4 regions of the Bradyrhizobium sp. UFLA05-125 genome follow, and region 3 is predicted to be linked to each of the others. Evidence: predicted binding sites of a transcription regulator. Region 3 holds the regulator's gene; each other region holds the start of a gene.
The links. Region 3 encodes PhoB, which activates phosphate uptake and scavenging genes when phosphate is short. Its sites were predicted from a motif close to TGTCATNNANCTGTCAT; they were not measured.
Positions count from the first base shown of each region.

Region 1 (4,897 bases), on a different contig from region 3:
GTCCTGCGGTATAGAGGACACCTTGTTGAAGGCGCCACGGAACTTGAAGGAGCCGGTCCGCTGCAACATCTCCGGCTTCAGGAACACTTTTGCGCCGACGCGCTCGTTGAGCACGGGGAAGGACAAAAGCGGGGTGTGGATGGCGAAGGGCGCGATCACGCGCGCTGCGGCATCGATATCGGCGGGGCCGACCGGGAGGGGCTGTTCCGTCATGGGCAATTTGTATCCCGCCCCTTGACGGCTGGGAAGACACCGCCGCGTGAGGGCGTAGTCCTAGAGCATGATCCGGACCCGAAGGGCCGCGTTAGCGCAAAGTGTGAAGCGGTTTTCCCTCGCGACAAACGCGGAACGCGTTTGCGCGGAGATCATGCTCAAACAATAACCTAAAGCGCGATGACCATTCGTTCCAATCTCATCGCGCTTTAGGCGACGAAACGCGGCTGATCCGGCTCTTGGGCGTGCGGCAGCACGGCGCCGACGGCCCGGATGCTGTCGACGAAGGCGCGCGCCGATGCCTCCCAGGTATGGTTGGCGGCGAATTCGACGCAGTCCTGCCTCGAAATGTCGAGCGCCGCGAGGCAGGCGCTGCGCAGATCCTCGTCCAGCACCCCGACCGGCGCATCGCCAATCACGTCCCGCGGCCCCTTCACCGGGAAGGCTGCCACCGGCAGGCCGCTCGCCAGCGCTTCGAGGAGCACGAGGCCAAACGTGTCGGTCCGGCTCGGAAACACGAACACGTCGGCCGCGGCATAGATTTCGGCCAGCGCCTCGCCGTGCTTTTCCCCCAAGAAGATTGCCTGGGGATAGGCCTGCTCCAGGCCGGCGCGCGCCGGACCGTCGCCGACGATCACCTTGGTGCCGGGCAGTTCGAGGTCGAGGAACGCCTGGAGATTCTTCTCCACCGCGACCCGGCCGACGCAGAGGAACACCGGCGCGGGGAAGCAGAGATCGATGGCGCGGGGATAGAACAGCTTGTTGTCGACACCGCGCGGCCACAGCACGACATTGTCGAAACCGCGCTCGCTGAGCTCGCGCGCCAGCGCCGGGGTAGCGGCCATCACGGCTCGGCTGGGCGCGTGAAAACGGCGCAGCGCCCGCCAGATCAGCGAGCCCGGAACCGGCACCCTGGCGCGGACATATTCGGGGAAGCGGGTGTGGAAGCTCGTCGTGAACGGCAGCTTGTGCTGCCGGCAATAGCGGCGGACCATGACGCCAATCGGCCCCTCGGTCGCGATATGGATGCTGTCGGGACGCGCCTCCTCGATCAGCTTCGCGATCCTCGCCGGCCGCGGCATCGCCAGGCGCACGTCGCGATAGCTCGGCATCGCGAAGGTACGGAACGATTGCGGGGTGAGGAAGGAGAACTCGACGTCCAGCGCCTTCGCAGCGTCAGCGAGCTTGGTCAGCGTCCGAACCACACCGTTGACTTGCGGGTGCCAGGCGTCGGTCGCGACCAGGATGCGCATCATGCGGCTCTTGCCGCGACCTGTGGAACGGCCGCAGGCTTCTGCAACTGATCCGCCCAGGTGATGATCTCGAAATGGCCGTCATCGTGCTCGACGAGCGCGGTGCAGCTCTCGACCCAGTCGCCACAATTCATGTAGCGGATGCCGTTCTCGTCGCGGATCACGGCATAGTGGATGTGGCCGCAGATCACGCCGTCGGCGTCGTGGCGCCGGGCTTCGGCGGACAGCGCCTGCTCGAACGCGCCGATATAGTTGACCGCGTTCTTGACCTTCTGCTTGGCCCATTGCGACAGCGACCAATAGGGCACGCCGAACATGCGGCGGAAGAAGTTGACGAAGCGATTCATCTGGATCGCGAAGTCGTAGGCCTTGTCGCCGAGATGAGCGAGCCAGCGCGCGTTCTGCACCACGAGGTCGAAGATGTCGCCGTGGATGACGAGGTAGCGCTTGCCGTCGACGCCGGTGTGCACGGTGTTCTCGACGACGTCGATGCCGCCGAAATGCGTGCCGTAATAGTTGCGCAGGAATTCGTCGTGATTGCCGGGCACGTAGATGACCTTGGCGCCCTTGCGCGCCTTGCGCAGCAGCTTTTGCACCAGGTCGTTGTGCGATTGCGGCCAGTGCCAGCTCGATTTCAGCGCCCAGCCATCGACGATGTCGCCAACGAGATAGATCGTGTCGGCATCGTGGTAGCGCAGGAAGTCCAGCAGAAGGTCGGCTTGCGAGCCGCGGGCCCCGAGATGAACGTCGGAGATGAACAACGTGCGAAAGCGCCGCTCCGGGCTCTCGTCACTCACATCGTAACTTCCCATGCGCCAGCCTGTAACAATATCCCGTGACAGGGGGATGACCGATTGAACCTGTGAGGCACCCTCAGATACGAATCAAACCTTGCCTCGCCCCCTTCGCGGATATCAGCCGCATGCGACAATCAGGCGACATGGCGCGGCAGAGGCCTCCGCAAAACTCCGGGAACCCATAGGTTTATTGGTTAACGCCAGCGGCCGCCGCGCACTGCCGTCGCCATCGCGGCCGAGGTCAATAGAACTTGTGGAAATGATGGATCGGCCCATGGCCGTGACCGACGCTGAAGCGATCGGCAGCCGTAATCGCCGCGCTGATCCAGGCCTTGGCGTTGCGCACGGCCTGCTCGAGTGGCTCGCCCCGGGCGAGGCCCGCCGCAACCGCCGAGGATAGTGAGCAGCCGGTGCCATGGGTGTTTGGGGTCGCAACCCGCGGCGCGGCGAGCGCAATCACGCCGTCCGCGCTGACGAGATAGTCGATGCTCTCGGCGCCCTGCCCGTGCCCGCCCTTGATCAGGACCGCGCGACAACCAAGCGCGAGCAGGCGACGCCCCTGGCTCTCGATCTCGGCCTCGCTCTCCGCGACCTGCTCGTCCAGCAGTGCGGCAGCCTCGGGCAGGTTCGGCGTGATCACCGATGCGAGCGGCATGAGTTTTGTGCGCAACGCCTCGACGGCTTCTGCCGCCAGCAGCCGGTCGCCGGAGGTTGCGACCATCACGGGATCGAGCACGACATGCCGTGGCGACCATCGCGCGAGGCTGGAGGCGATTGCATCGATGCTGGCCGCCTGCGCCACCATGCCGATCTTGACCGCGCCGACATCGAGATCGGAGAACACCGCATCGATCTGCGCGGTCACGAACGCGGCGGGCACCGCATGAATGCCGGTCACGCCTTTGGTGTTTTGCGCGGTCAGAGCCGTGATCGCGGAGGCGCCATAGACGCCGAGCGCCGCAAACGTCTTCAGGTCGGCCTGGATGCCGGCGCCGCCGCTCGAATCGGAGCCCGCGATGGTGAGCGCTATGGGCGTCGTCATGGCGCGGCTTTCGGATGGATCGGGGGCATGGTCTGTCCTAACGCGCATACCCGGGGGCAGCAAGCTTGCTTGCGCCCGGGGCAGCAAGTAGCGCCCGGGGGTAGCAAGTTCGCTTGCTAAAGCCGGCCGATTTTGGCCTATTAGCCGCCAAATCATGCCTTCGGAGCAACCGCGATGGTTCCTTTCTTCGTCCAGATCAAATGCAAGCTCGGCCAGTCCTACACGGTCGCCAACGCGCTCGCCGAAGCCGAGATCGCCTCCGAGATCTATTCCACAGCGGGCCACTATGACCTCCTGGTGAAGTTCTATGTCGACAAGGACACCGACATCGGCCACTTCATCAACGAGAAGGTGCAGATCCTGCCGGGCATCCAGGACACCCTCACCATCATCACCTTCAAGGCGTTTGGCGGCCGCTAACCGTCCTGCTTCCGCTTCGGCGGCGGCTTGGGTCCCTCGACCGGCGGCAGCGATTTCAGATATTCGGCCATCGCGGCGCGGTCCTCGGGCTTGAGCCGCGCGAGATTCTTGATCACCGGCCGCATCGCGCCGGAGGCGCTGTCGCCCTCGGGCATGTCGCCGGTCTCGAGGAAGTCGGCGATGTCCTTCTCGCTCCAGTCGCCGATGCCCTTTTGCGTGATGTTCGGCACCCAGCCCTCACCGTCCGGACTGGGGCCACCGGCAAAGCGTTGCGACGTCATGAGGCCGCCGAGCAGATTGCGCGGGCTATGGCATTCGGCGCAGTGGCCAAAACTGTTCACGAGATAGGCGCCGCGATTCCATTGCGGCGAGCGCTGAGCATCCGCGACGAACGGCTTGCTGTCCATGAACAGCCATTTCCAGACGCCGACATTGCGGCGGATGTTGAAGGGAAACGGCAGATCGTGATCGCGCACCTTGCCCGGCACGGCGGGCAGCGTCTTCAGATAGGCGAAGAGATCGCGGACATCGTCCACCTTCGCATGCGCGTAGGACGTATAGGGAAATGCCGGGAAGTAATGCGCGCCATCAGGCGAAACGCCCTTCATCACCGCATTGACGAAATCAGCCTCGCTCCAGCGTCCGATGCCTTCGGCCGGATCCTGCGAGATGTTGGGCGCGTAGAAAGTGCCGAACGGCGAGCCGATCGCGAGCCCCCCGCCGAGCCGCAGGCGGTCGGGCTGGCCCGGCACCGCATGGCAGGCCGAGCAGCCGCCGGCGTTGAACAGCTCCTCACCGTTGGCAAGATCGGGCGCGCGCGAGGCTGCAGGTAGCGCCAGGGCGACCGGCGCCGTGAGCCACCAATAGAGCGCGAGGCCGAGACCGGCGGCAAGTAGCGCAGCAATGATCGTTCGTCGCAACATTCACGAAATCCATCGATGTCCGACGAACTTAAGGCTGCGGCCACTGCCGCTCCAGCCACGAATAATTTAGATGGTTTGAACGCTTGAGGGGAATAAATTCCAAGTCGCGCTGTTTGGACGTTTGCCACCTTTCGAGGTCAACAGGGAGAGAACCATGAACAAGCCCCTTTTTGCCACGCTCGCGCTGACGGCTGCCGTTGCGTTTGCCGGACCCGCCTGCGCGGAGAAACTGAAGGCGACGCTGGACGG
Region 1 covers NZ_JBANBJ010000106.1:4,143-9,039, forward strand. Annotated here, with positions in the region: gene SO156_RS42665 (threonine/serine dehydratase family protein) at 1-213, opposite strand, end outside; gene SO156_RS42670 (glycosyltransferase family 4 protein) at 423-1,466, opposite strand; gene SO156_RS42675 (UDP-2,3-diacylglucosamine diphosphatase) at 1,466-2,278, opposite strand; gene thiD (bifunctional hydroxymethylpyrimidine kinase/phosphomethylpyrimidine kinase) at 2,505-3,305, opposite strand; gene SO156_RS42685 (Lrp/AsnC ligand binding domain-containing protein) at 3,480-3,725, shown strand; gene SO156_RS42690 (c-type cytochrome) at 3,722-4,648, opposite strand; gene SO156_RS42695 (CHRD domain-containing protein) at 4,803-4,897, shown strand, end outside.
Region 1: the regulator PhoB is predicted to act here: its motif matches at 2,302-2,318, upstream of SO156_RS42675 (UDP-2,3-diacylglucosamine diphosphatase).

Region 2 (4,897 bases), on a different contig from region 3:
CGTGCTGGCGATCGCCATTCACTCCACCGGCGCGCTCGGCAAGCTGTTTTCCGAGATCGTGGAGAATGCGGACATGAAGCCGGTCGAAGGCGTGCGCTCGACCGGCGCGAGCTGGCTGTCCTGCATGCGCTTTGCCGTGCTGCCGCAGGTTTCCGCCGGCTATGTCAGCTACGCGCTGCTGCGCTTCGAGATCAATGTCCGCGAATCCTCGGTGATGGGTTTCGTCGGTGCTGGCGGCATCGGCCAGGAGCTCGTGGTCGCGATCCGCAAGTTCTATTACTCCGACGTCAGCGCGATCCTGCTGATGATCGTGCTTACGATCTTCGTCATCGACATCACGACCGGCTGGCTGCGCGCGCGGCTGTTCGGCAAGGATGCACGGTCATGAAGCAGTTCGAGAAGCCCGACACCGCGGCGCTGCGGACAAAATATCCTGATGCCTTCGAGCGGCCGGCGGCCGCGCGTCTGGCGACGCCGGCCATGATCGTGGCGGCGCTCGCTGTCTTCATCTTTGGCCTGCACGATCTCGGCTTCGAGCCGGCAAAGTTCATCGCAGGCCTCAAGCAGCTCGGCTGGATCACCATGATGATGATCCCGCCCGATCCAGGAACGTCGCTGCCGCTTTATCTCAAGGCGCTCGGCGAGACGCTGTCGATCGCGCTGCTCGGCACAACCCTCGCCGCAACGCTGGCCCTGCCGGTCTCGCTGCTGGCGGCGCGCAACATCGTGCCGCCGAACATCATTCGCTTCCCGGTGCGGCGCTTCCTCGATTCGATCCGCGGCGTCGATACGCTGATCTGGGCGCTGGTCTGGATCAATGTCGTCGGGCTCGGCCCGTTCGCCGGCGTGCTAGCGATCATGGTCTCGGACTTCGGCGCGCTCGGTAAGCTGTTTTCGGAGGCAATCGAGGCGGCCGACCAGAAGCAGGTCGAGGGCATCAGGGCATCAGGCGGCAGTGCCTTGCATGAGATTCGCTTCGGCCTGATGCCGCAGGTGCTGCCGGTCATCGCCGGTCAGGTGCTGTACTTCATCGAATCGAACACGCGCTCGGCCAGCATCATCGGCATCGTGGGTGCCGGCGGCATCGGCCTCCAGCTCGCCGAGCAGATTCGCGTGCTGGAATGGCAGAAGGTGTCGTTCCTCGTGCTCATGATCCTGGTCGCCGTCGCCGCGATCGACTTCATCTCCGGCAAGCTGCGCTTCGCCATCATCGGCAGGCGAGCGGTGGCATAGAGCGCTTCTCTCGTAGGGTGGGCAAAGCAAAGCGTGCCCACCATTTCTGTCGAAGTCTTGGAAGGATGGTGGGCACGGCGCAAGTGCGCCTTTGCCCACCCTACGATTCGATCAAGAATTCCACCCGTTCTGCCGCGAACCGCGAGCGCTTCGTCACCAGCGGCTTGCCGTCCGGATCGACGTCGGTCGAATCGACCACCAGGATCGGACGCCCCAGCGCGAGATCGAGTCGCGCCGCATCGGTGGCATCGACGATGCCGGCTGTGATCCGGGTCGAACCGCGGCGGTAGTCGCGCACACCATAATGCGCGAGCAGTTTCGTCATCGAGCGCGTGGCGGCGAACACCGCTCCCGCATCAGGAAAGAGTTCGGCTGACAACCAGGACGTCGAGACGCAGATCGGCGACCGGTCCGCAAGGCGAACGGATTCGATCCGGACCAGCGGCGCGCCGGTCTTCACGCCGAGTTCCCGCGCAAGTTCCCGGCTCGCCACGTCCGCCAGCGCCTCGATCAGCTGTCCGCGCGGCTCGCGGCCGCCGGCGCCGACGATCTCCGAGAAGCGCGTGCGCGAGCGCAGCGGATAGGCGAGCTTCTGCGCCTCGACATAGGTGCCGCTGCCGCGCTCGGCGCGCACCAGGCCGCGCTCGGCAAGCGCCGCCAGCGCGCGCCGCACGGTGTGGCGGTTCACGCGATAGGTCTCGGCGATCTCCATCTCGCCCGGCAGCTTCTCGCCGGCCGCAAAGCGGCCGTCGGCGATGCCGCGCTCGATGCCGTCGGCAACCAGGCGCCACAGCGCGACGCCGGAAGAGGCAGTGTCCTGAAGGCTCATAACGGGGAACAGCCTATCTCGAAAATCATACGGTTGTCACGAAACAGTCATGGCGCTTCCTTATGAAGTTGTCTATTATCATAGACAACTTCAATTCGGCAAGCCTGGTGAGCGACGTGACCCCGCAAGACAGCCTCAAGACCCGGCGCAAGGCGGCGATGGCCGTGCTGGCGCACGCGGAACCCGGCGACATCGCCAACCGTCTCGGCACCATCGTGCTGCCGCGGCACGACGACCTGCGCGCGCCCGAGAACGGCCTCGTGATGCTGCGCGGCCGCGTTGGCGGCGACGGTGCGCCGTTCAACCTGGGCGAAGCCACCGTGTCGCGTGCGGCGGTGCAGCTTGCGAGCGGTGAGGTTGGTTTTGGCTATACGCTCGGCCGCGACGGTGAGAAGGCCAGGCTGATCGCGCTCTGCGACGCGCTCGTGCAGACGGAAGAATTCGGTGCCGTTGTCGAACGCGAGGTCATAGCGCCGCTGCGCGCGGACCTGCACGCGCGACAGGCGCAGCGTGCCGCACAGACAGCGGCAACGAAGGTTGATTTCTACACCATGGTGCGCGGTGAGGGGTGAGGCCATGACCACGATTGCGGAACTGCCGCCGGGTTTCGCCGACAAGGTGTTGTCGGCTCAATCGACCTTTCGCTCGGTCATGGACGCGATGGCGCGGCCGGGCTCGGTGCAGCGTATCGTGCCGTTGACGGGCACGCCCGGACCCATGATGCGGGGCACGGCGGCGATTGCACTGACGCTGTTCGACCACGACACGCCGCTCTGGCTCGATGCGCGGATGTCGGAGAGCTCTGACGTCTTGAAGTGGCTGAAATTCCACACCGGTGCGCCGGTGGTTCAGGATTCTTCGGTCGCGGGCTTTGCACTGATCGCCGATGGTGCCGCGCTTCCTTCGCTCGAGCGCTTTGCATTCGGCAGCAACGAATATCCGGATCGCTCGACCACCTTGATCCTGCAAGTGGAGAGCCTCGACGCAGGAGCCGCCTTCGAGCTCCGTGGCCCCGGCATCGACGGCGTGGCGATCGTTCAGGCGACGATCAGGCCGGCCGACCTGTTCGAGCGCCTGCGCATCAACGAGGCGCTGTTTCCGCGCGGCATCGACGTTGTGCTGGTCGCCGATGACGCCGTGGTTGCGATCCCGCGCACCACGCGGGTCGCGAATAAGGGAAGCTAAAGCATGTATGTCGCAGTCAAGGGTGGCGAACGTGCCATCGAGAACGCCCATCGCCTGCTGGCGCACGCGCGGCGTGGCGACCAGAACGTGCCGGAAATTTCGCTCGGCCAGATTTCCGAGCAGCTCGGCCTTGCCGTCGATCGCGTCATGAGCGAAGGCTCGCTCTATGACCGCGAGCTCGCCGCGCTCGCCATCAAGCAGGCGCGCGGCGACCTGATCGAGGCGATCTTCCTGGTCCGCGCCTTCCGCGCCACCTTGCCGCGCTTCGGCGCAAGCGAGCCGATCGATACCGGCGCGATGCGGGTGCAGCGGCGGGTGTCATCGACCTTCAAGGACATTCCGGGCGGGCAGATCCTCGGGCCGACATTCGATTACACCCATCGCCTGCTCGACCCGGGGCTTGCCGAAGGTTTCGTACCGGAGGAGCCGGCGACGGCCGAAGCCTCGCCCGCGGCCACGCCGCGCGTGACGGACATTCTGGGCCGCGACGGGCTGATCGAGCCGTCGCCGCAAGCAGAAGACGGCGTGCCCGTCGGCGATCTCACGCGCGAACCCCTCAACTTCCCCGCCGACCGCGATCTGCGGCTACAAAATCTCGCGCGCGGCGACGAAGGCTTTCTGCTGGCGATGGGTTACTCGACCCAGCGCGGCTACGGCCGTAATCATCCCTTCGCCGGCGAGATCCGTTTCGGCGAGGTCGAGGTCGAATTCTCAGCGGAGGATGTCGGCTTCGCCGTGCCGCTCGGCGCGATCGAGCTCACCGAGTGTCAGATGGTCAACCAGTTCAAGGGCTCGGCGACGGACGCGCCGTGCTTCACCCGCGGCTACGGCCTCGCTTTCGGCCAGAGCGAGCGCAAGACCATGTCGATGGCGCTGGTCGATCGCGCGCTTCGCTCGCGCGAGCTCGGCGAGGAAGTGTTTGCACCTGCGCAGGACGAGGAATTCGTGATGTCGCATTCCGACAACGTCCAGGCTACCGGCTTCGTCGAGCACCTGAAGCTGCCACACTATGTCGACTTCCAGTCCGAGCTTGGCCTGCTGCGCAAGCTGCGCCAGGAATTTGCCGAGGCCAACGAAGCCGAGCCGATGAAGGAGGCCGCGGAATGAACGCGCCGGCCTACAACTTCGCCTATCTCGACGAACAGACCAAGCGGATGATCCGCCGCGCGATCCTCAAAGCGATCGCGATTCCCGGCTATCAGGTGCCGTTCGCCAGCCGTGAAATGCCGATGCCCTATGGCTGGGGCACCGGCGGCGTGCAGGTCACGGCCGCGATTCTCGGGCCGGATGACGTGCTGAAGGTGATCGATCAGGGCTCTGACGACACCACCAACGCGATCTCGATCCGCAAATTCTTCGCCAAGACCGCCGGCGTCGCCACCACGACCGCGACGGACGAGGCGACCGTGATCCAGACCCGTCATCGCATCCCGGAGACCGCGCTGAAGCAAGACCAGGTGTTGGTCTATCAGGTGCCGATCCCCGAACCCCTGCGCTTCCTCGAGCCGCGCGAGACCGAGACGCGCCGCATGCATGCGCTCGCCGAATACGGCCTGATGCATGTCAAGCTCTATGAGGACATTGCGCGGTTCGGACATATCGCAACTGCCTACGCCTATCCGGTGAAGGTGAACGCGCGCTACGTGATGG
Region 2 covers NZ_JBANBJ010000062.1:16,508-21,404, reverse strand. Annotated here, with positions in the region: gene phnE (phosphonate ABC transporter, permease protein PhnE) at 1-388, shown strand, start outside; gene phnE (phosphonate ABC transporter, permease protein PhnE) at 385-1,233, shown strand; gene phnF (phosphonate metabolism transcriptional regulator PhnF) at 1,334-2,062, opposite strand; gene phnG (phosphonate C-P lyase system protein PhnG) at 2,221-2,634, shown strand; gene phnH (phosphonate C-P lyase system protein PhnH) at 2,639-3,247, shown strand; gene SO156_RS34880 (carbon-phosphorus lyase complex subunit) at 3,251-4,354, shown strand; gene SO156_RS34875 (alpha-D-ribose 1-methylphosphonate 5-phosphate C-P-lyase PhnJ) at 4,351-4,897, shown strand, end outside.
Region 2: the regulator PhoB is predicted to act here: its motif matches at 2,097-2,113, upstream of phnF (phosphonate metabolism transcriptional regulator PhnF).

Region 3 (4,897 bases):
CGCTGGCGCTCGCCGTCATCGTGATCCCGGTCGTGCTGCGCACCACCGAGGACATGCTGTTGCTGGTGCCGAACGCGTTGCGTGAGGCGGCTTCCGCCCTCGGTCTGCCGCGCTCGCTGGTGATCAAGCGGATCGCCTACCGCGCGGCGCGCTCCGGCCTCATCACCGGCGTGCTGCTCGCGACCGCCCGCGTCGCCGGCGAGACCGCGCCGCTACTGTTCACCGCGCTGTCGAACCAGTTCTTCAGCCTGAGCCTGAACAAGACGATGGCGAACCTGCCGGTCACCATCAACAACTTCGTTCAGAGCCCCTACGCCTATTGGAAGCAACTGGCCTGGAGCGGGGCGCTTCTGATCACCCTGACCGTGCTTGCCCTGAACATTGGCGCGCGCATTCTTGGCGCCGAGAGGACTGCAAAATGAGCGATCTGTCCGTTTCCGTAGGTTCCACCGGGCGTCAGGCCTCGCCGACGCTGCCTGAGGCTCCGGCCAAGGTGACGGTGCGCAACCTCAACTTCTATTACGGCGAACACCACGCGCTGAAGAACATCAACATGACGCTCGGCACCAACCGCGTCACGGCGTTCATCGGCCCGTCCGGCTGCGGCAAGTCGACCCTGCTGCGCATCTTCAACCGGATGTACGATCTCTATCCGGGGCAGCGCGCCACCGGTCAGCTGATGCTGGACCAGACCAACATCCTCGACCCCAAGCTCGACCTCAACCTGCTGCGTGCCCGGGTCGGCATGGTGTTCCAGAAGCCGACGCCGTTCCCGATGACGATCTATGAGAACATCGCCTTCGGCATCCGCCTCTATGAGAAGATCTCCAAGTCCGAGATGGACGACCGGGTCGAGAAGGCGCTGCGCGGTGGTGCGCTGTGGAACGAAGTCAAGGACAAGCTCAACGCCTCCGGCCTGTCGCTCTCCGGTGGCCAGCAGCAGCGTCTCTGCATCGCCCGCACCGTGGCGGTGCGCCCCGAGGTGATCCTGTTCGACGAGCCCTGCTCGGCGCTCGATCCGATCTCGACCGCCAAGGTCGAGGAGCTGATCCAGGAGCTCGCCGAGAACTACACGATCGCGATCGTCACCCACAACATGCAGCAGGCGGCGCGCGTCTCCGACAAGACCGCCTTCATGTATCTCGGCGAGCTCATCGAGTTCGACGAGACCAGCAAGATCTTCACGTCGCCCAGCGACCGGCGTACCCAGGACTACATCACCGGCCGCTTCGGCTGAGGAGACAGGAAATGGCTTCTGAACATACCGCAAAGGCCTTCGACACCGACCTCCAGGAGCTTACGCGGCTCGTTGCGGAGATGGGTGGCCTTGCCGAGCGCATGATCGTCGATTCCGTCGATGCGCTGATCCGCCGTGACGTCGCGCTCGGCCAGCGCGTGGTAGCAACCGACGCCGAGATCGACGCGCTCCAGAAGAAGATCGAGGAGCGCGCCGTGCTCACGATCGCGCGCCGCCAGCCGATGGCGGTCGACCTGCGCGAGATCGTCGGCGCCATGCGCGTTGCGACCGATCTGGAGCGCATCGGCGACCTCGCCAAGAACATGGGCAAGCGCGTCGCCGCGCTCGAGACCGATTTCCATCCGCTAAAGCTGTTCCGCGGCCTGGAGCACATGACCGACCTCGTGCAGCAGCAGGTCAAGTCGGTGCTGGACGCCTATGCCGCGCATGATCTGCCAGCGGCGATGATGGTGTGGAAGGGCGACGAGGAGGTCGACGCGATCTGCACTTCGCTGTTCCGCGAGCTCCTGACCTACATGATGGAGGATCCGCGCAACATTTCGTTCTGCATCCATTTGATGTTCTGCGCCAAGAATATCGAGCGGATCGGCGACCATGCGACCAACATCGCCGAGACCGTCTTCTATATGATCGAAGGTCAGGCCATCGCGGACAAGCGTCCGAAGGGCGACATGACCACCTTCGCCACGACCGTGCCGAACACTTAAGGAGCGACGACGCCATGGGCGCACGCATTCTGGTTGTTGAGGACGAGGAAGCGCTGACCGAGCTATTGCGCTATAACCTCGAAGGCGACGGCTACGATGTCGAGACGGTGATGCGCGGCGACGACGCCGACACCCGCCTCAAGGAGCACATCCCCGACCTGATCGTGCTCGACTGGATGCTGCCGGGCCTGTCCGGCATCGAGCTGTGCCGCAGGCTTCGCGCCAGGCCCGAGACCAAGCAGCTGCCGATCATCATGCTCACGGCGCGCGGTGAGGAGAGCGAGCGGGTGCGCGGGCTTGCGACAGGCGCCGACGACTACATCGTCAAGCCGTTCTCGGTGCCCGAGTTGCTCGCACGCGTGAAGGGCCTCCTGCGGCGTGCAAGCCCCGAGCGGCTTGCGACCATACTCGCCTACGGCGACATCGAGCTCGACCGCGAGAAGCGCCGCGTCGCCCGCTCCGGCCGGCCGATCGACCTCGGCCCGACCGAATATCGCCTCCTGGAGTTCTTCCTGGAGCATCCCGGCCGGGTGTTCTCGCGCGAGCAGCTGCTCGACAGCGTCTGGGGCCGTGACATCTATATCGATGAGCGCACCGTCGACGTCCATATCGGCCGTCTGCGCAAGCTGCTCAATCTCGGCCGCGAGCAGGATCCGATCCGCACGGTCCGTGGCGCCGGCTACGCGCTGGATGATCGTTTCGCGAAGGCTGAGCAAACGTAAAAAAAGCGCGCCAAATGGCGCGCTGACGTTTCTCGATCAGGCGTCCCGGCCCTGCGCCGGGACGTTGTCGTTTGTGGCTGAACTCAGCGCGTTCCCGGCTTAGCCGGTGCGCGCCGACGATCCGCCGCCGGCTGGTAGGCGACGCGCGAGTGCTGCGCGCAATAGGGCAGGCCCGAGAGCGACTTGCCGCCGCAGAAGAAGAAATCCGGGCTCGAGGGATCGCCGACCGGCCAGTGGCAGGTCGCTTCGTTGAGCTCGAGCAGCGACAGGCGCTGGCTCATCGGTACGACATTGTCATAGGTGATGGGATCGGGCTCCACCTCGACCTCGAAGGCTTGGGCGAGGGCGGTGTTGCCGCGCGAGATCGGCCGGCTCACCCGCATCATGTGCTGCGCGGGGCGTGCCTTGCGCGGCCGGGGAGCCGCCGAGGACGGGGTCTTGGCGCGACCGGACAGGCCCAGCCGGTGCACCTTGCCGATTACGGCGTTGCGCGTCACATTCCCGAGTTCGGCAGCGATCTGGCTGGCCGAAAGCCCGGCTTCCCAGAGCTTTTTCAATTGCTCGACGCGATCGTCGGACCAGGTCAAAACCGTCATTGCACCCTTCCCCTCGCCGCGCGCCAGCCAATCCTTGGGGCCACGTGGCGATGTCTAAGCCTCGAAAAACCCGTGCCGTCAGAATCCCTTAAGGCTCGCCGGGCGCGAAAAACGCACCTGAACGTTACGCCGGTACATGAGGACTTAGAGGATCAGAACTGCTGCACGAGATGTCGTATCTGACAGGAGAAACGCTACAATATGGCGTGACTCCCGCGCAAGAGTCTGCGGCTCCGCGTCCACATGTTCCGTCTTAAAAAACTCTCAAAATCGCCACCGCAAGACTACGGGCCGCGCGCCTCGCACGGCCTTCTGGCGGCATTGACAGCGGTTTTTCCAAGCATAAAATGGTGACACGTGCCGCCCTTAAAAGGCGGCACGTTTCGTTTTCCGGGCAGGTCAATGATGCGCTGCGCAACGCAGCCTCAGCCGGCCCCAACATCCAAGTGACCGCCATGACCAAGAGCGCCGCGACGCATCTGCTTCCCGTTTTCGCCAGGGCCGAGCTCGGCTTCGAGCGCGGCGAAGGCTGCTGGCTGGTCGCAACCAGTGGCGAGCGCTATCTCGATTTCACATCGGGTGTCGCCGTGAATGCGCTCGGTCACGCACATCCGCATCTGGTCAAGGCCCTGCAGGAGCAGGCGACAAAGCTCTGGCACATGTCGAACCTGTTCCAGAGCCCGGATGGCGAGAAGCTCGCGGTCAGGCTCTGCAACGAGAGCTTTGCGGACTTCGTGTTCTTCTGCAATTCCGGCGCTGAGGCGATGGAATGCGTGATCAAGGTGGTGCGCCGCTATCACGCCACCAAGGGCCATCCCGAGCGCTACCGCATGATCACTTTCGAGGGCGCGTTCCACGGCCGCACGCTGGCAACGCTCGCTGCCACGGGGTCTGCAAAATATCTCGAAGGCTTTGGTCCGCCGATGGACGGGTTCGACCAGGTGCCGCATGGCGATCTGGAAGCCGTCAAGAAGGCGATCGGCCCACAGACTGCGGGCATCCTGATCGAGCCGATCCAGGGCGAGGGCGGCGTGCGCTCTGCTCCTCCCGCATTCTATCGCGCGCTGCGCCAGCTCTGTGACGAGCATGGGCTGTTGCTCGCCTTCGACGAGGTGCAGACCGGCATGGGCCGCACCGGCGAACTCTTTGCACATCGCCGCCTCGGCGTAACCCCCGACGTGATGTCGCTTGCGAAAGCACTCGGCGGCGGCTTTCCGATCGGCGCGTGCCTTGCGACCGCCGAGGCGGCCTCCGGCATGACGCCCGGCTCGCACGGCTCGACTTTCGGCGGCAATCCGCTCGCCGTGTCCGCGGCGAACGCCGTGCTCGACGTCATGCTCAAGCCCGGCTTCTTCGATCACGTGCAGAAGATGTCGCTGCTGCTCAAGCAGAAGCTCGCCTCCGTGATCGACCGCCATCCGGATGTCGTCAGCGAAGTGCGCGGCGAGGGGCTGTTGATCGGCCTCAAGGCCGTGGTGCCTTCGGGCGATCTTGCCACGGCGCTGCGCAACGAAAAGCTGCTCACCGTCGGCGCCGGCGACAATGTGGTGCGCTTCCTGCCGCCCTTGATCGTCACCGAGGCGGAAATCGAGGAGGGCATCGCGCGGCTCGAGC
Region 3 covers NZ_JBANBJ010000006.1:44,774-49,670, forward strand. Annotated here, with positions in the region: gene pstA (phosphate ABC transporter permease PstA) at 1-422, shown strand, start outside; gene pstB (phosphate ABC transporter ATP-binding protein PstB) at 419-1,237, shown strand; gene phoU (phosphate signaling complex protein PhoU) at 1,249-1,965, shown strand; gene phoB (phosphate regulon transcriptional regulator PhoB) at 1,980-2,687, shown strand; gene SO156_RS09090 (GcrA family cell cycle regulator) at 2,771-3,283, opposite strand; gene SO156_RS09095 (aspartate aminotransferase family protein) at 3,739-4,897, shown strand, end outside.

Region 4 (4,897 bases), on a different contig from region 3:
CACCTGTATCGGCAATTCCGGTCCGCTGCCGGAAGAGATCTCGAAGTCGATCAACGACAACGGCATCGTCGCGGCCGCCGTGCTCTCCGGCAACCGCAACTTCGAAGGCCGCGTCTCGCCGGACGTGCAGGCGAACTATCTCGCCTCGCCGCCGCTGGTCGTCGCCCACGCGCTCGCGGGCAGCGTGACGAAGAACCTCGCCACCGAGCCGCTCGGCGAAGGCAAGGACGGCAAGCCGGTGTACCTCAAGGACATCTGGCCGACGACGAAGGAGATCAACGCCTTCATGAAGAAATTCGTGACCGCGTCGATCTTCAAGAAGAAGTATGCCGACGTGTTCATGGGCGACACCAACTGGCGCAAGATAAAGACGGTCGAGAGCGAGACCTATCGCTGGAACATGAGCTCGACCTATGTCCAGAACCCGCCCTACTTCGAAGGCATGAAGAAGGAGCCGGAGCCGGTCACCGATATCGTCGAGGCGCGCATCCTCGCCATGTTCGGCGACAAGATCACCACCGACCACATCTCCCCGGCAGGCTCGATCAAGCTGACCTCTCCGGCCGGCAAGTATCTCAGCGAACACCAGGTGCGCCCCGCCGACTTCAACCAGTACGGCACGCGGCGCGGCAATCATGAAGTGATGATGCGCGGCACCTTCGCCAACATTCGCATCAAGAACTTCATGCTCAAGGGCGCCGACGGCAACATTCCGGAAGGCGGTCTCACCAAGCACTGGCCCGACGGCGAGCAGATGTCGATCTATGACGCCGCGATGAAGTATCAGCAGGAGAACGTGCCGCTGGTCGTGTTCGCCGGCGCCGAGTACGGCAACGGCTCCTCGCGCGACTGGGCGGCGAAGGGCACGCGTCTGCTCGGTGTTCGCGCCGTGGTCTGCCAGAGCTTCGAGCGTATCCATCGCTCCAACCTGGTCGGGATGGGCGTGCTGCCGCTGACCTTCGAGGAAGGCACTTCCTGGCAGTCGCTTGGTCTGAAGGGCGACGAGAAGGTCACGCTGCGCGGCCTCGTCGGCGAGCTCAAGCCGCGCCAGAAGCTGACCGCCGAGATCGTCTCGGCCGACGGCTCGCTGCAGCGCGTTTCGCTGCTCTGCCGCATCGATACGCTGGACGAACTCGACTACTATCGCAACGGCGGTATCCTGCACTATGTGCTGCGCAAACTCGCGGCGTAAGCGCGGACTTGTGAACGATGGCTCACTGCGAAGTGAGTAGAACGTTAAGCGAAGGCGGCCTATCAAGGGCCGCCTTTGTTCGTTTGCGGTATGTTCCAGATGGGCTCGTCCGGCGAAAGATCTTCGTCTCGGATGATGCGGAGCGCACTGCACGCGCAGGATTTGTCCGTAAGACTACGGTGACCAATCGGCGATAAGTTTTCCCCTCGACATCAGCCAAGGTGTGCGGCGTTCAACATGACAATGATGGCCTCTAATCTGATTTCGCGATGGTCCGGTGCGATCTGGTCAGGTGCGATCTGGTCAAGTGCACTTGGTGTCTGCGCAATCATCGCGGTCATCCGTCCTGCCCACGCCGATCCCCGCGCGGTCGTCGAGCTCTTCACCTCGCAGGGCTGCTCGTCCTGTCCGCCCGCCGACAAGATTATCGGCGAGCTTTCCAACGATCCCTCGATCATCGCGCTGAGCATGCCGATCGACTACTGGGATTATCTCGGCTGGAAGGACACGCTGGCGGATTCACGGTTCTCGGCGCGGCAGCGCGCCTATTCGCGGATGCGCGGCGACCGCGAGGTCTACACGCCCCAGGTGGTGGTCAACGGCTCGGCGCATGTCATCGGCAGCGACCGCGCCGGCATCGAAAGCGCGATCGCAAAGACCAGCAAGGCCGACACGGTGATGAGCGTGCCGGTGTCGATGTCGCTCGCAGGCAAGCAGCTCAACGTCTCAGTGGCGGCGAGCAAGGAGGCAGTGGTCTCGCATGGCGAGGTCTGGATCTGCTCGATCACCAAGGCGGTGCCGATCTCGATCGGCCGCGGCGAAAATCGCGGGCAGCAGATCACTTACCACAACGTGGTGCGCAACCTGCTGAAGGTCGGTGACTGGAACGGCACTCCGGAAAGCTGGACCGTGCCGCTGGAGAACCTCACGCGTGACGGCGTCGATGGCGCGGTCGTCTATGTCCAGGATGGCAGCCGCGAGAAGCCGGGCCCGATGCTGGGCGCAGCGTACACGTCGCTGCATTGATCGCTGGATTAAAGTCTCTCATCCCTACCAGATACATATCCGCTCTCGATCCTCATGGTGAGGAGGCGCGCAGCGCCGTCTAGCGGACGATGCTTAGCATCGCGGCGAGAACCTGCAGGCCCACGCTCGGGCAACTCGGGCTCGATCCTTCGAGACGCTAGCTGCGCAGGCTCCTTAGCGAATCTTCGGCGGGGAGAAGTGCGTCGGCAGAAACATCCCCACACAAACAAAAAAGGACCAACTCGCGTTGGTCCTCCTTCGTGCGAACAGGCCCGATCCCGACGACCCCGGGGGGCTGGGGGCTGAGGAATCCGGAACCGAAAGGACCGGGCCAACGCACACGAATCTTTTCGCAGTGCAGGGCGGCAGGCGCTGGGCGGAAAAGCGGCGAGACTAAGATTATTGCTAACGATCCCGTGACGGTATGCCGCGACCGAGCTCCACAGCCGGAAGGTGTATTCGCAATGCGATCTGGAGCCGTGCGGGTAGGTGCCCCTTGCGGCCGGCCCCGGTTGGCGCAATCATACAACTGTCATGATCCGGGGTGCCGGGACGGTTTTTGCGGCCGCCGGTCATGCATTTGAAGCGACAGGAGGCGCTCCATGAGTCTGATGTCGGAGGATGCCGATCCGAGCGAGCAGCGCGCAGTGGCGCGAGGCGCCGCTGCGAGTTCCCAGCCTGGCCGGGTCACGTTCAACCGGCTCGAATTGCATCGCATCCTCAACCTCTACGGCCGCATGGTGGCCGACGGCGAGTGGCGTGACTATGCCATCGACTTCCTGAAAGACCGCGCCGTGTTCTCGGTCTATCGCCGCGCCTCCGAAGTGCCGCTCTATCGCATCGAGAAAGACCCACGGCTCGCCCGCAAGCAGGGCATGTACAGCGTGATCTCGGCGACCGGTCTGATCCTGCGTCGCGGCCACGAGCTCGAGCGCGTGCTGCTGGCGATCGACCGCAAGCTCGCGGTAGTTTAACCACTAGCTCAGTGCCGTAGGGTGGGCAAAGCGAAGCGTGCCCACCGCTTCTGTTTCCGTGGATGGATGGTGGGCACGGCGCAAGCGCCTTTGCCCACCCTACGAGAGTTCCCTACGTCGTCGGCACGCTCGTTGCGCCCTCGCCGAGGTCGCGCTGCATCATCACCGTATCCAGCCAGCGGCCGAACTTCAGGCCGACACTGGGATGCGTGCCGATCATCTTGAAGCCGGCGCGGGTGTGCACGCCGATCGAGCCGGCATTGGCGGAATCGCCGATCACGGCGATCATCTGGCGGAAGCCGCGCGCCTCGCATTCGACGATCAGCCGATGCAACAGCGCCGAGCCGATGCCGCGGCGATGGAACGAGGGCTCGAGATAGATCGAGTTCTCGACCGTGAAGCGATAGGCGGGCCGCGGCCGGTAGGCGCTGGCATAGGCGTAGCCGGCGATGCGGCCATCGAGCATGGCGACGAAATAGGGGTAGCCGCCGTCCGTCAGCGCCTTGTAGCGGCGCGTCATCTCGGCAAGGTCGGGCGGTTCGAGCTCGAAGGTCGCCGTGCCCTTGCGGACGGCGTGCTCGTAAATGGCGGTGATGGCGGGAAGGTCGGCCTCGGTTGTGGGCCTGATTTCAAGTGCAGACATGGGAGGCGAGGATAGCAGCGGCCCCGCTACGGGCAACGAGTGTTTCCGCATACGTCATGGCCGGGCTTGTCCCGGCCATCCACGGCCTTTCTTGCTCGCGGTCGGAAAGCTCGTGGATGCCCGGGGCATGACGGAGAGACTGCCAAACAAAAAACCCGGCCTTGCGGCCGGGGCTCTTGTCGTTCCCTCAGGCTGATCGCCTAGTCGCGCTGGCCGAGGAGCTGCAGCAGCAGCGTGAACAGGTTGATGAAGTTCAAATACAGCGACAGCGCACCGGTGATCGCCGCGCGTTCGGCAATGTCACCGCCGGCCGACGCGTAGCCGTAGATGTAGTCGTTCTTCAGCCGCTGGGTGTCCCAGGCGGTGAGGCCCGCGAACACCAGCACGCCGGCCACCGACACGATGAACTGCAGCGCCGAGCTCGCCAGGAACAGGTTGACGAGGCTTGCGATGATGATGCCGATCAGGCCCATGAACAGGAACGATCCCATCCCGGTCATGTCACGCTTGGTGGTGTAGCCGTAGAGGCTCAGCGCGCCGAAGGTGGCCGCGGTGATGAAGAACACCCGTACGATCGAGGTGTGCGTGAACACCAGGAAGATCGAGGACAACGAGATGCCCATCAGCGCCGAGAACACCCAGAACAGGATCTGGGCGGTCGAGGGGGCCAGGCGGTTGATGCCGGCCGAGATCACGAACACCATGGCAAGCGGCGCCAGGATGAACAGCCATTTCAGCGGGCTCACGAACATCGCGTAGCCGAACGGCGTCAGGAACGCATTGCCGATCTTGGCGGCGGCGCCCGACGGGTCATTGGTCACGGCCGCCATGTAGACACCGAGTGCGGCAAGGCCGGTGATGGCCAGGCCGATGCTCATGTAATTGTAGATGCGCAGCATGTATGCGCGCAGGCCGGCATCGACCGTCGCGGCGTCGACACGCCCGGCGGCCCTGCCGAAAGGAGAAGCATAGTTGCGGTCTAGGTCCGACATGGTCGAATTCCCGTTGGTTGGCCGGCCGGCACAAGGGTTGATGCCGCCGGGTCGTCAAAATTCTATCCCG
Region 4 covers NZ_JBANBJ010000061.1:42,145-47,041, reverse strand. Annotated here, with positions in the region: gene acnA (aconitate hydratase AcnA) at 1-1,192, shown strand, start outside; gene SO156_RS34755 (DUF1223 domain-containing protein) at 1,430-2,218, shown strand; gene SO156_RS34750 (DUF2794 domain-containing protein) at 2,821-3,192, shown strand; gene SO156_RS34745 (GNAT family N-acetyltransferase) at 3,305-3,835, opposite strand; gene SO156_RS34740 (Bax inhibitor-1/YccA family protein) at 4,036-4,827, opposite strand.
Region 4: the regulator PhoB is predicted to act here: its motif matches at 2,738-2,754, upstream of SO156_RS34750 (DUF2794 domain-containing protein).